DNA from 2 places in the Paraburkholderia sp. BR10141 genome. Region 1 is predicted to be linked to the other one. Evidence: predicted binding sites of a transcription regulator. Region 1 holds the regulator's gene; the other holds the start of a gene.
What was found. The regulator FliA, encoded in region 1, starts transcription of late flagellar genes. The targets are predictions, from matches to a motif close to CTAAAGTTTNNNNNNNNNNNGCCGNTA.
Positions count from the first base shown of each region.

Region 2: a site for FliA is predicted at 2,209-2,235, ahead of ACOJB8_RS10815 (DUF4088 family protein). Genes of this name have one in related genera too.

Region 1 is NZ_JBMIQH010000014.1:126,842-131,251, forward strand. It holds gene flhF (flagellar biosynthesis protein FlhF) at 1-1,070, shown strand, start outside; partial or broken gene ACOJB8_RS20525 (MinD/ParA family ATP-binding protein) at 1,063-1,845, shown strand; gene ACOJB8_RS20530 (RNA polymerase sigma factor FliA) at 2,201-2,932, shown strand; gene ACOJB8_RS20535 (flagella synthesis protein FlgN) at 3,105-3,548, opposite strand; gene flgM (flagellar biosynthesis anti-sigma factor FlgM) at 3,599-3,943, opposite strand; gene flgA (flagellar basal body P-ring formation chaperone FlgA) at 4,125-4,410, opposite strand, start outside.
Region 2 is NZ_JBMIQH010000006.1:123,095-127,504, reverse strand. It holds gene ACOJB8_RS10835 (CreA family protein) at 1-69, shown strand, start outside; gene ACOJB8_RS10830 (helix-turn-helix transcriptional regulator) at 98-1,000, shown strand; gene ACOJB8_RS10825 (AzlC family ABC transporter permease) at 1,148-1,867, shown strand; gene ACOJB8_RS10820 (AzlD domain-containing protein) at 1,864-2,187, shown strand; gene ACOJB8_RS10815 (DUF4088 family protein) at 2,322-3,083, shown strand; gene ACOJB8_RS10810 (ATP-dependent helicase) at 3,130-4,410, opposite strand, start outside.

The sequences.
Region 1 (4,410 bases):
CCGCGGGCCCCGCACCCGGCAGCCGCAATGCGCAGGGCACCGATGCGGCGCAAACCGTGAGCGAAGCGATCCGCGCGCGCATCGAGCAGGTCGTCAACGAAACCGTGATGAACGAGCTCGCCTCCATGCGCGGCATGATGGAAGAGCAGTTCGCGGGCCTCCTGTGGGGCGAGCGCCAGCGCCGCAGCCCGGTGCAGGGCGCGCTCACCAAGCAGCTGTTCGCCGCGGGCTTCTCGGCGCAACTGGTGAAAATGATGATCGACCGGCTGCCCGACGTGCAGACCGAAGAGGCCGGCATGGAGTGGCTCCAGTCGGTGCTCGAATCGAACCTGCCCGTGCTCGAAGACGAACAGGCGCTGATGGAGCGCGGCGGTGTGTTCGCGCTGATGGGCCCGACGGGCGTGGGCAAGACCACGACCACCGCGAAGCTCGCCGCGCGCTGCGTGATGCGCTTCGGCGCGAGCAAGGTGGCGCTGCTCACCACCGACAGCTACCGGATCGGCGGCCACGAGCAACTGCGCATCTTCGGCAAGATCCTCGGCGTTTCGGTGCACGCGGTGCGTGACGGCGCGGACCTCCAGCTCGCGCTCACCGAACTCAAGAACAAGCACATCGTGCTGATCGACACGATCGGCATGAGCCAGCGCGACCGCGCCGTGGCCGACCAGATCGCCATGCTGTGCGGCGCGGGCCGCCCGGTGCAGCGCCTGCTGCTGCTCTCGGCGACCAACCACGGCGACACGCTCAACGAAGTCGTGCAGGCCTACCAGAGCGGCCCGGACAACGCGCCGCTCACGGGCTGCATCCTCACCAAGCTCGACGAGGCGACCAACCTCGGCAGCGCGCTCGACACCGTGCTGCGCTACAAGCTGCCGGTGCATTACGTCTCGACGGGCCAGAAGGTCCCCGAGAACCTTTACGTGGCGACGCGCCGCTTCCTGATCCGCAGCGCTTTCTGCATTCCGCGAGAGAGTTCGCCGTTCGTGCCGCACGAAGACGATATCCCGGCGCTGCTGTCGGCACTCTCGACGCGTACGAATTCGCAGGCTCCCGAGGTCAGGTTTGGATAAGTTCGTAATCGATCAAGCTGAAGGGCTGCGGCGGCTTCTCGCGCGTGAAGGCTCGCGCGTGGTCGCAGTGACGGGCGGTGCAGGTTCGCCCGGACGCACGACCACGGTGGTCAATCTCGCGGCGGCGCTCACCGCGCAGGGCAAGGACGTGCTCGTGATCGACGAGTGTCTGGGACCCCGCTCGGTCTGTGCGCTGGTGGGCGGTGTGCGCGGCGCAGGCAACTTCGCCGCCGTCGTGCGCGGCGAGCGCACGCTCGACGAAGCCGTGGGCCGCCATGCGCTCGGCTTCGGCGTGCTGGCCGCCTCGCGCGACAATCGCGCGCAGTACACGTCCGCCCAGCTGCAGAAGGTCATTTCGGGCCCCGCGGACATCGTACTGATCGACGCGCAGCTCGACGCCGATGGCGCGCTTTCGCCGCTCGCCATGCATGCGCACGATGTGCTGATCGTGATGCGCATCGGTGCGCAGTCGATCACGGACGCCTACGCGTGCATGAAACGGCTGCACTTCGCGCATGCGATCGCGCAGTTTCGCGTGCTCGCGAATCATGTGGCGAACGCGAGCGACGCGCAGGCCGCGATCGAGAATCTCGCAGGGGTGGCGAGCCGCTACCTGAGCGTGTCGCTCGACAGCGCCGGAAGCGTCGCCGCCGATCAGCACATGGCGCAGGCGCTCAGGCTTGCGCGCTGCATCGTCGATGCGTTTCCGTCGACGGCCGCCGCGCGCGATTTCCGCCACGTGGCCGCCGAGCTGCCGCACTGGCCGATGCGACCCGCGGTCTCGGCGTGCTCGCCGGCCACGGCACGCGCGAATGCACTGTTCGGCGCGAAGGACGAAGAACATGAAGCGGCGGGCTACGCACCCGTCGACGATCCGGACGGCGCGCCGCAAGCCGGCGTCCAGCCCCACGCTACCCAAGCAACAAACGCCGCACACAGCACGCTCGCCGCGAACGCCGATTCGTTCGTAGCGGCCGTGACGGGTGTGCATCCCGCACCCAACGCAACATCCGCGTCCGCTCCGGCCCATGTGGGCTGGCGGACCGATACGCCCGCGCAGCGGACGTCGCCGCAGCACGTCTGACGTGCGCACGACGACGCCAACAGGGAGATGAGAAGTGGAGAGCACGATGTATAACGCTCAAGGAAAAATTTCGCAGGCCGACGTGCTCGCGAAATACGCGCCGCTCGTCAGACGGCTCGGCTTGCAGCTCGTCGCCAAGATGCCGGCGAGCGTGGACCTCGACGACCTGATCCAGGCCGGCATGATCGGCCTGCTCGACGCGGCCAACCGCTACAAGGAAGATCAGGGCGCGCAGTTCGAGACCTACGCGAGCCAGCGCATTCGCGGCGCAATGCTCGACGAGTTGCGCAGCAACGACTGGCTGCCGCGCAGCCTGCGCCGCACCTCGCGTGAAGTGGAAAGCGCGGTGCACAAGGTGGAGCAGCGGCTCGGGCGCTCGGCGAGCGAGACGGAGATCGCCGAGCATCTGAGCATGCCGCTCGACGAGTATCAGAGCATGCTGCAGGAACTGCATGGCAGCCAGCTCATCTACTACGAAGACTTCGACCGTTCCGCCGAGGACGAACCGTTCCTCGACCGCTACTGCGTCGATCATTCGGACCCGCTTTCGGCGCTGCTCGACGACAGCCTGCGCGGCGCGCTCATCGAGGCGATCGACCGGCTGCCCGAGCGCGAGAAGCTGCTCATGTCGCTCTATTACGAGCGCGGCATGAACCTGCGCGAAATCGGCGCGGTGATGGAGGTGAGCGAGTCGCGCGTGTGCCAGCTGCACAGCCAGGCGGTGGCGCGCCTGCGCACGCGACTGCGCGAGATGTCGTGGGCCGGCCAGGAGAATTGAGGCGGTAGACGGCGCGCGCGGCGGCCAGCGCGAGCCGGAGTGCAGTTGCAGTGACAGAGCCGGGGTGCGAGAGCGCCCCGGCTTTTTTGTTGGCGGACTGGACTCGCGCAAAACAAAAAAGCCGAAGCATCACTGCTTCGGCTTTTGTCTTTGGCGGACGATCTACGCGCGCTTACAGCCCGAACGCCGGCAACCGCCCATCGGGACCGTACAGCATCGAGCCGTTGCCCGTTTCGCCGCGCAGGATCGAGAGCGCGCGGCGGTTATGTTCCATGCGCGTGCGGATCATCATGCCAATGGTGAGATTCTTGCGGCGCGCGCGCTCGGTCGACCCCTTGAGCAGCGCCCACTGACTTGCCAGACGCGCGTCGCCGTCGCAGGCCATTTCGATGCCCTTGCGGCCGCCCGGCAGGCCGAGGCCGGCCAGTTGCGCGTCGCGCGCTTTTTCGAGGCCCGCGAGACGCTGCGTGAGCGTCGTCTTCTGCTCGACGATTTGCGGGAGCGCCTCCATGCCATCGGCCGACACGAGCGCCTTTTCTTCATAGGCGAGCAGCGACGCGAACGCCTCGACCGTGGCGTGTTCGTCGATCAGTGTGGCCAACAGGGCATCTTTCATTGCAAGGCACCAAAAAAAGCGAGGTTTGCGCGGCGCTCGCGCATCGGGCGTCAGTTGCCCGACGTCGGCTTCATGAGGTCGCGCGCGGTCTGGATCACGCCGTCGGCGATCTTGCCGGAGTCGATCTGCAACGTGCCGTTGCGGATCGCGTCCTTGATCGACTGCACGTGCGCCGTGTCGATGTCGGCGGAACCGCTCGCCGCGAGCGAGCGCATCGTCGACGAGAGCGACGACAGGCTCACGTTCGCGCCGCCTTGAGCGGCGGCGGTCGTGCTGCCTGCCGCGCTGGAGGTGGTAGCGGTGTCGGTGCTTACGCCGGTCGAATCGGCTTGCGAGCGCGCGAGGCCATCCTGCAGCGTGCGCGGATCATTGCGGGTGGAGGAGTCAACTTTCACGATGGGCGTTCCTGATCGATTTGACCTTGATAACGGCACAGGTCGGGCCGAACTTTAGCCGAAAAATCCCACCGTTACATGCTGTTACGTGTGCTGGCGCACAAAGCCGGAGACGGCCGGATCGGGCCGCCGGACGGGGCTCGGCGCGCCCTGATCCGGCCCTTGCCAGCGCTTACCGGCCCTAGATCTGCACCTGCACGGTACCCGCGTCCTTGACCACGCCCGAGATGATCTGGCCGCCGCTCGTGCGCACGCGCACCTGCTGGCCCGGCTCGGCGTTGTTGAGCGCGCTGCCCTCGGCGGAGATCGTGAAGTTGCTGCCCACGGCAATCACCTTGACCGTCTGGCCGATGACCACCGAGGCGGCGCTGCGCAACATGTCGGTGCGCAGCGGCAGTCCCGCGGAAATCCGGGCGAGCGCGACGGCGCCGGTCGCCTGGTTGGGATCGGTGATGATGGTCTGCGGC
Region 2 (4,410 bases), on a different contig from region 1:
AGCGGCAGCGCCAAGAACAGCGTCACGGCCGTGCCGGTGCCCGCGGGCACGACGATTCCGCTGCGCTAAACTGGGGATCCGTGCAGGATCCTTCACCATGACCGGTTCCCGTTTTCGAGACTCCGCCCGCTACTGGCGCACGCCGCTTCTGCCCGGCGCGGATCTCGTCACGGCCGAATACAACCAACATACGTTCGCGCCGCACTGGCACGAGGCCTACACGATCCCCGTGATCGAGGGCGGCGCGGAATGCTTTCGCTATCGCGGCACGCAGCATGTCGCCGCAACGGGCAGCGTGCCGGTGATCAATCCGGGGGAGCTGCATACGGGTTCACGCGCCGTCGAAGAAGGCTGGAGCTATCGGGTGATGTATGTGCCGATCGACTTCCTGCACGAGCTCGCCGGCGAAATCGCCGGGCGCACGCAGCCGCTGCCGTGGTTCGACGCCGAGGTGATCCACGATCTCGATCTCGCGCACCGGCTCTCGCGCGCCCACCGGCTGCTGGAAGCCGACGCGGACTGGCGGCGCGCCGCAGCCGTGCCCGAACCCGGCGCGAGCGCCAGCCCGGCATCGCCTTCGGCGCCTTGTGCCGATCTGCTCGCCGTGGAAGGCTCGCTGCTCGACGCACTCTCGACGCTGCTCACGCGCTACGGCCGCACGCGCGAGGCGGCGCTCAAACACGGCCCGAACGATCCCCGCGTGGAAACGATGAAGGCGCTCCTTGCCGCCGATCTCGCCACGCCGCTGCGCGTGGCCGATCTCGCCCAGGCGGTCGGCCTCTCGCCGTTTCACGCCGCGCGGCTCTTCACGCAGGCAACCGGGCTGCCGCCGCACGCCTGGCGCACCCAGTTGCGCCTGCAACGCGCCCTCGCCCCGCTGCGCGAAGGCGCTACGGTTGCCGAGGTCGCCGCCGCGAGCGGTTTCACCGACCAGAGCCATTTCACGCGACACTTTCGGCGCATGTTCGGCGTGCCGCCGGGGCGCTGGCAGTCGTCCTGAACGCGCCAACCCGCATCCGGCCGCAAGAACGTACAAGCCACGCGTAAGGCGGCCCGCTATGCTGTCCCCTTGTATCAGGAGGACAGTTTGACCACGCATCCCAACCGCCTTGCCGAATTCATCGCCGGCGCGCGCGACACGATCCCCATGATGATCGGCGCCGCGCCCTTCGGCGTGATCTTCGGCACGCTCGTCACCTCGGGCCCGCTTTCGCTCTGGCACGGCCAGTTCATGTCGCTCGCCGTGTTCGCCGGCTCCGCGCAATTCATCGCGCTCGGGCTGATCGCTTCGCACGCGAGCTTCGCGGTGATTTGGGCCACCACGTTCATCGTGAACCTGCGCCACGTGCTCTATAGCGCGACGCTCGCGCCCTATATCTCGCACCTGCCGCTGCGCTGGCGGCTCGTGCTCGGCAGCCTGCTCACCGATGAGGTCTTCGCCGTCGCGTGGGCGCATTTGCGCCGCCATCCGCCCGGCGACGACGTCTCGCCGTGGCATTTCCTCGGCTCGGGCCTCTCGATGTACCTGAACTGGCAACTCTGGACCGCGGCCGGCCTGCTGTTCGGCGCGGCGTTCCCGGGTCTGCAGTCGCTCGGCCTCGACTTCGCGATGGTCGCGACCTTCATCGCCATCGTCGTGCCACAGCTGGTTGCCTTGCGCTACCTCGCCGCCGCCGCGACTGCGGGCGCGCTCGCCTTTTTCTGGCAGGGCTGGCCGTACAAGCTCGGGCTGCTCGGCGCCGTGCTCGCGGGCGTGGTCGTGGGTGTCGTGCTCTCACGGCCAGGTTCGTCGCGCGGCGCCCGCGCCGGCAGCGAGTCCTCCCGCAAGTCCCCCAACGTCCAACGCACCGCAGGAGCCGGGCAATGAACTACGTCGTCCTGATTCTCGGCATGGCCCTGATCACCCTGGTCATTCGCACTGCGGTGTTCGTGCTCGGCGACCGGCTGGTATTCCCGCCGCTCGTGCGCACCGCGCTCGGCTTCGTGCCCGTCACCGTGCTCACGGCGATCATCGTGCCGATGGCGGTCTCGCCCCACGGTCAGGGCGCCGAGCTGACCTGGCGCAACCCGCAGCTCGTCGGCGCGCTCGCGGCGATCGTCGTCAGCGCGCTCACGAAGCGCCCGCTCCTCACCATCGCGATCGGGCTCGGCGTGTTCTTCCTCTGGCAAGGCGTTGTCCTGCGCTAGAGGCAAGCGTCGCCCCTTACGCTCAAGTTTCACCCCGGAGCGCCGTTAAACCCGTCAGGGCCTGCTCTGGCAGGCCACTGCTCGAACGGCGAGAGCACGCGAGAAGCGACAAGGATTACACCGGGGCAACCACAATGGGGCATATCACCCTTAACCTGAAGGACGAAACGCTTGCGTCGCTGCGCAAGGATTTCGACGCGTTCCTGCGCGTCTCGCTCAAACTCGACCCGCAATTCGCCACGCCGGAATTCGAGGACTACCTGCGCGCGAAGCTGCTCGACAACATGACGCCGCTCACGGAGCACGCCGTCCAGCGGCTCCTGCAAGGCGGCCAGTACGCGTGGGCCAAGCGCACGCTCGACAAGGAATTCCCCGAGGTCGTCTCGATCCTGATGCGTCAGGCAGGCGAATTCGGTTTCGGCTTCGCGTCGCGGCCCGAGTGGACGCCCGACGAACTCTCGAAGCAGTGCCGCGACTGGGCGGCGGCCATCGTGAGCGAAGCCCAGGGCGACGACACGCTGGTCGACCCGCTGGCTGCGCAGATCAAGTCGGGCGTGCAGGACATCCAGGCCCTCGAAGAGTCGATGCAGACGCCCGCGTGGCGCCTCACCGAGTCGTTGCGTCAGCGTGTGTACGAAGCGAAGATCGGCTGTGAACAGGCGAGCGGCAGCGCGGCGCGCGAGCGTCTGGGCGAGCTGCGCGGGCTGCTGAGGCTCGGCGTGACGCATGGCGTGTTCCAGAAGCAGGAAGCGCAACAAATCATGGAATATCTGCGCCTGCTCAAGCCCGAGATTTTCGTCGAGGAGCCCGACGATGTGTTCACGCGCCTCGCCGCGTGGATGCGCAACTTCTTCATGCCGCCGCAACGCAGCACGGCACGCGAGCAGCGGCGCTAAGCGCTGGCGCGCGCGCCTGAAAACGGCGCGCGCCCCGCTTTCCACCTCAATCCCACATCTTCCTGAGCTTCGCGGCGATCTCGACCTTCGCCTGCGCGGCGGCGGCGAGTCCGGCCGCGCTCGGCGCGCTCGCCACGGGCGCGGGCGGCCATGCGCGGGATTCGAACAGCGGCAGCATGGGCGTCGCGATGAAGCGCGTGCGCGAGGCCCACACGTGCCGGTCGCCCGACGCCACCTGGTTGTGCACATAAAAGCGCTGCGGCACGACGATGTGCAGATCCTCCTTCGCGCGCGTCATCGCCACATAGAGCAGCCGCCGCTCCTCCTCCAGCTCCTCGTCGCTGCCCGCGCCGAGATCGGACGGAATGCAGCCGTCCACGCCGTTGAGCACGAACACGTTGCGCCACTCCTGACCTTTCGCCGAATGGATCGTCGAAAGGATCAGGTAGTCTTCGTCGAGCAGCGGATCGGCCGATTCGGCGCTCGTCGCGTCGGGCGGATCGAGCGTGAGTTCGGTGAGAAAGCGCTCGCGCGAGGCGTAGGTGCTCGCAATGCTCTCCATCTGCAGCAAGTCGGCGAGACGCACCTGGGCGTCTTCGTGATTGCGCTCGAGATGCGGCTCGTACCAGCGCCGCACGCGCTCGAACTCGGCCGGCCACGGCGTCGAGCGCATCGAGAGGCTGTCGATGAGCGACGCAAACGCGGGCCAGTCCTCGGCCGCGCGCGGCGGCGGCGCGAAAGCCGCGAGCGCCTCGGCGGCGCGATATGCGCCCGTGCACGCTGACACCTGGTCGAGCAGGCGCGCGGCGTTGGCGGGCCCGACGCCAGGCAGCAACTGCGTCACGCGAAACCCGGCTACACGGTCGAGCGGATTCTCGGCCCAGCGCAGCACCGCCAGCACGTCTTTCACGTGCGCGGCGTCGAGAAAACGCAGTCCGCCGAACTTCACGAACGGGATATTGCGTCGCGCCAGTTCGATTTCGAGCGTCGCGCTGTGGTGCGCCGCGCGAAACAGCACGGCCTGTTGCTTGAGCTTCATGCCCGCTTCACGCGCCTCGAGAATCTGCTCGACGACGTAGCGCGCCTGGGTGGCCTCGTCGGCCACCGTGACGAGGCGCGGGCGCTGCTGCGAGGGGCGTTCGGTCCACAGGTTCTTGGTGAAGCGCTCGGCGGCGGCGTCGATCACGGCGTTCGAGGCGGCGAGGATCGGCGCCGTCGAACGGTAATTGCGTTCGAGCGTCACCTGACGCGCGGGCGGGTCGAACTGCGCCGGGAAGTCGAGAATGTTGCGCACGGTCGCGCCGCGAAACGAATAGATCGCCTGGGC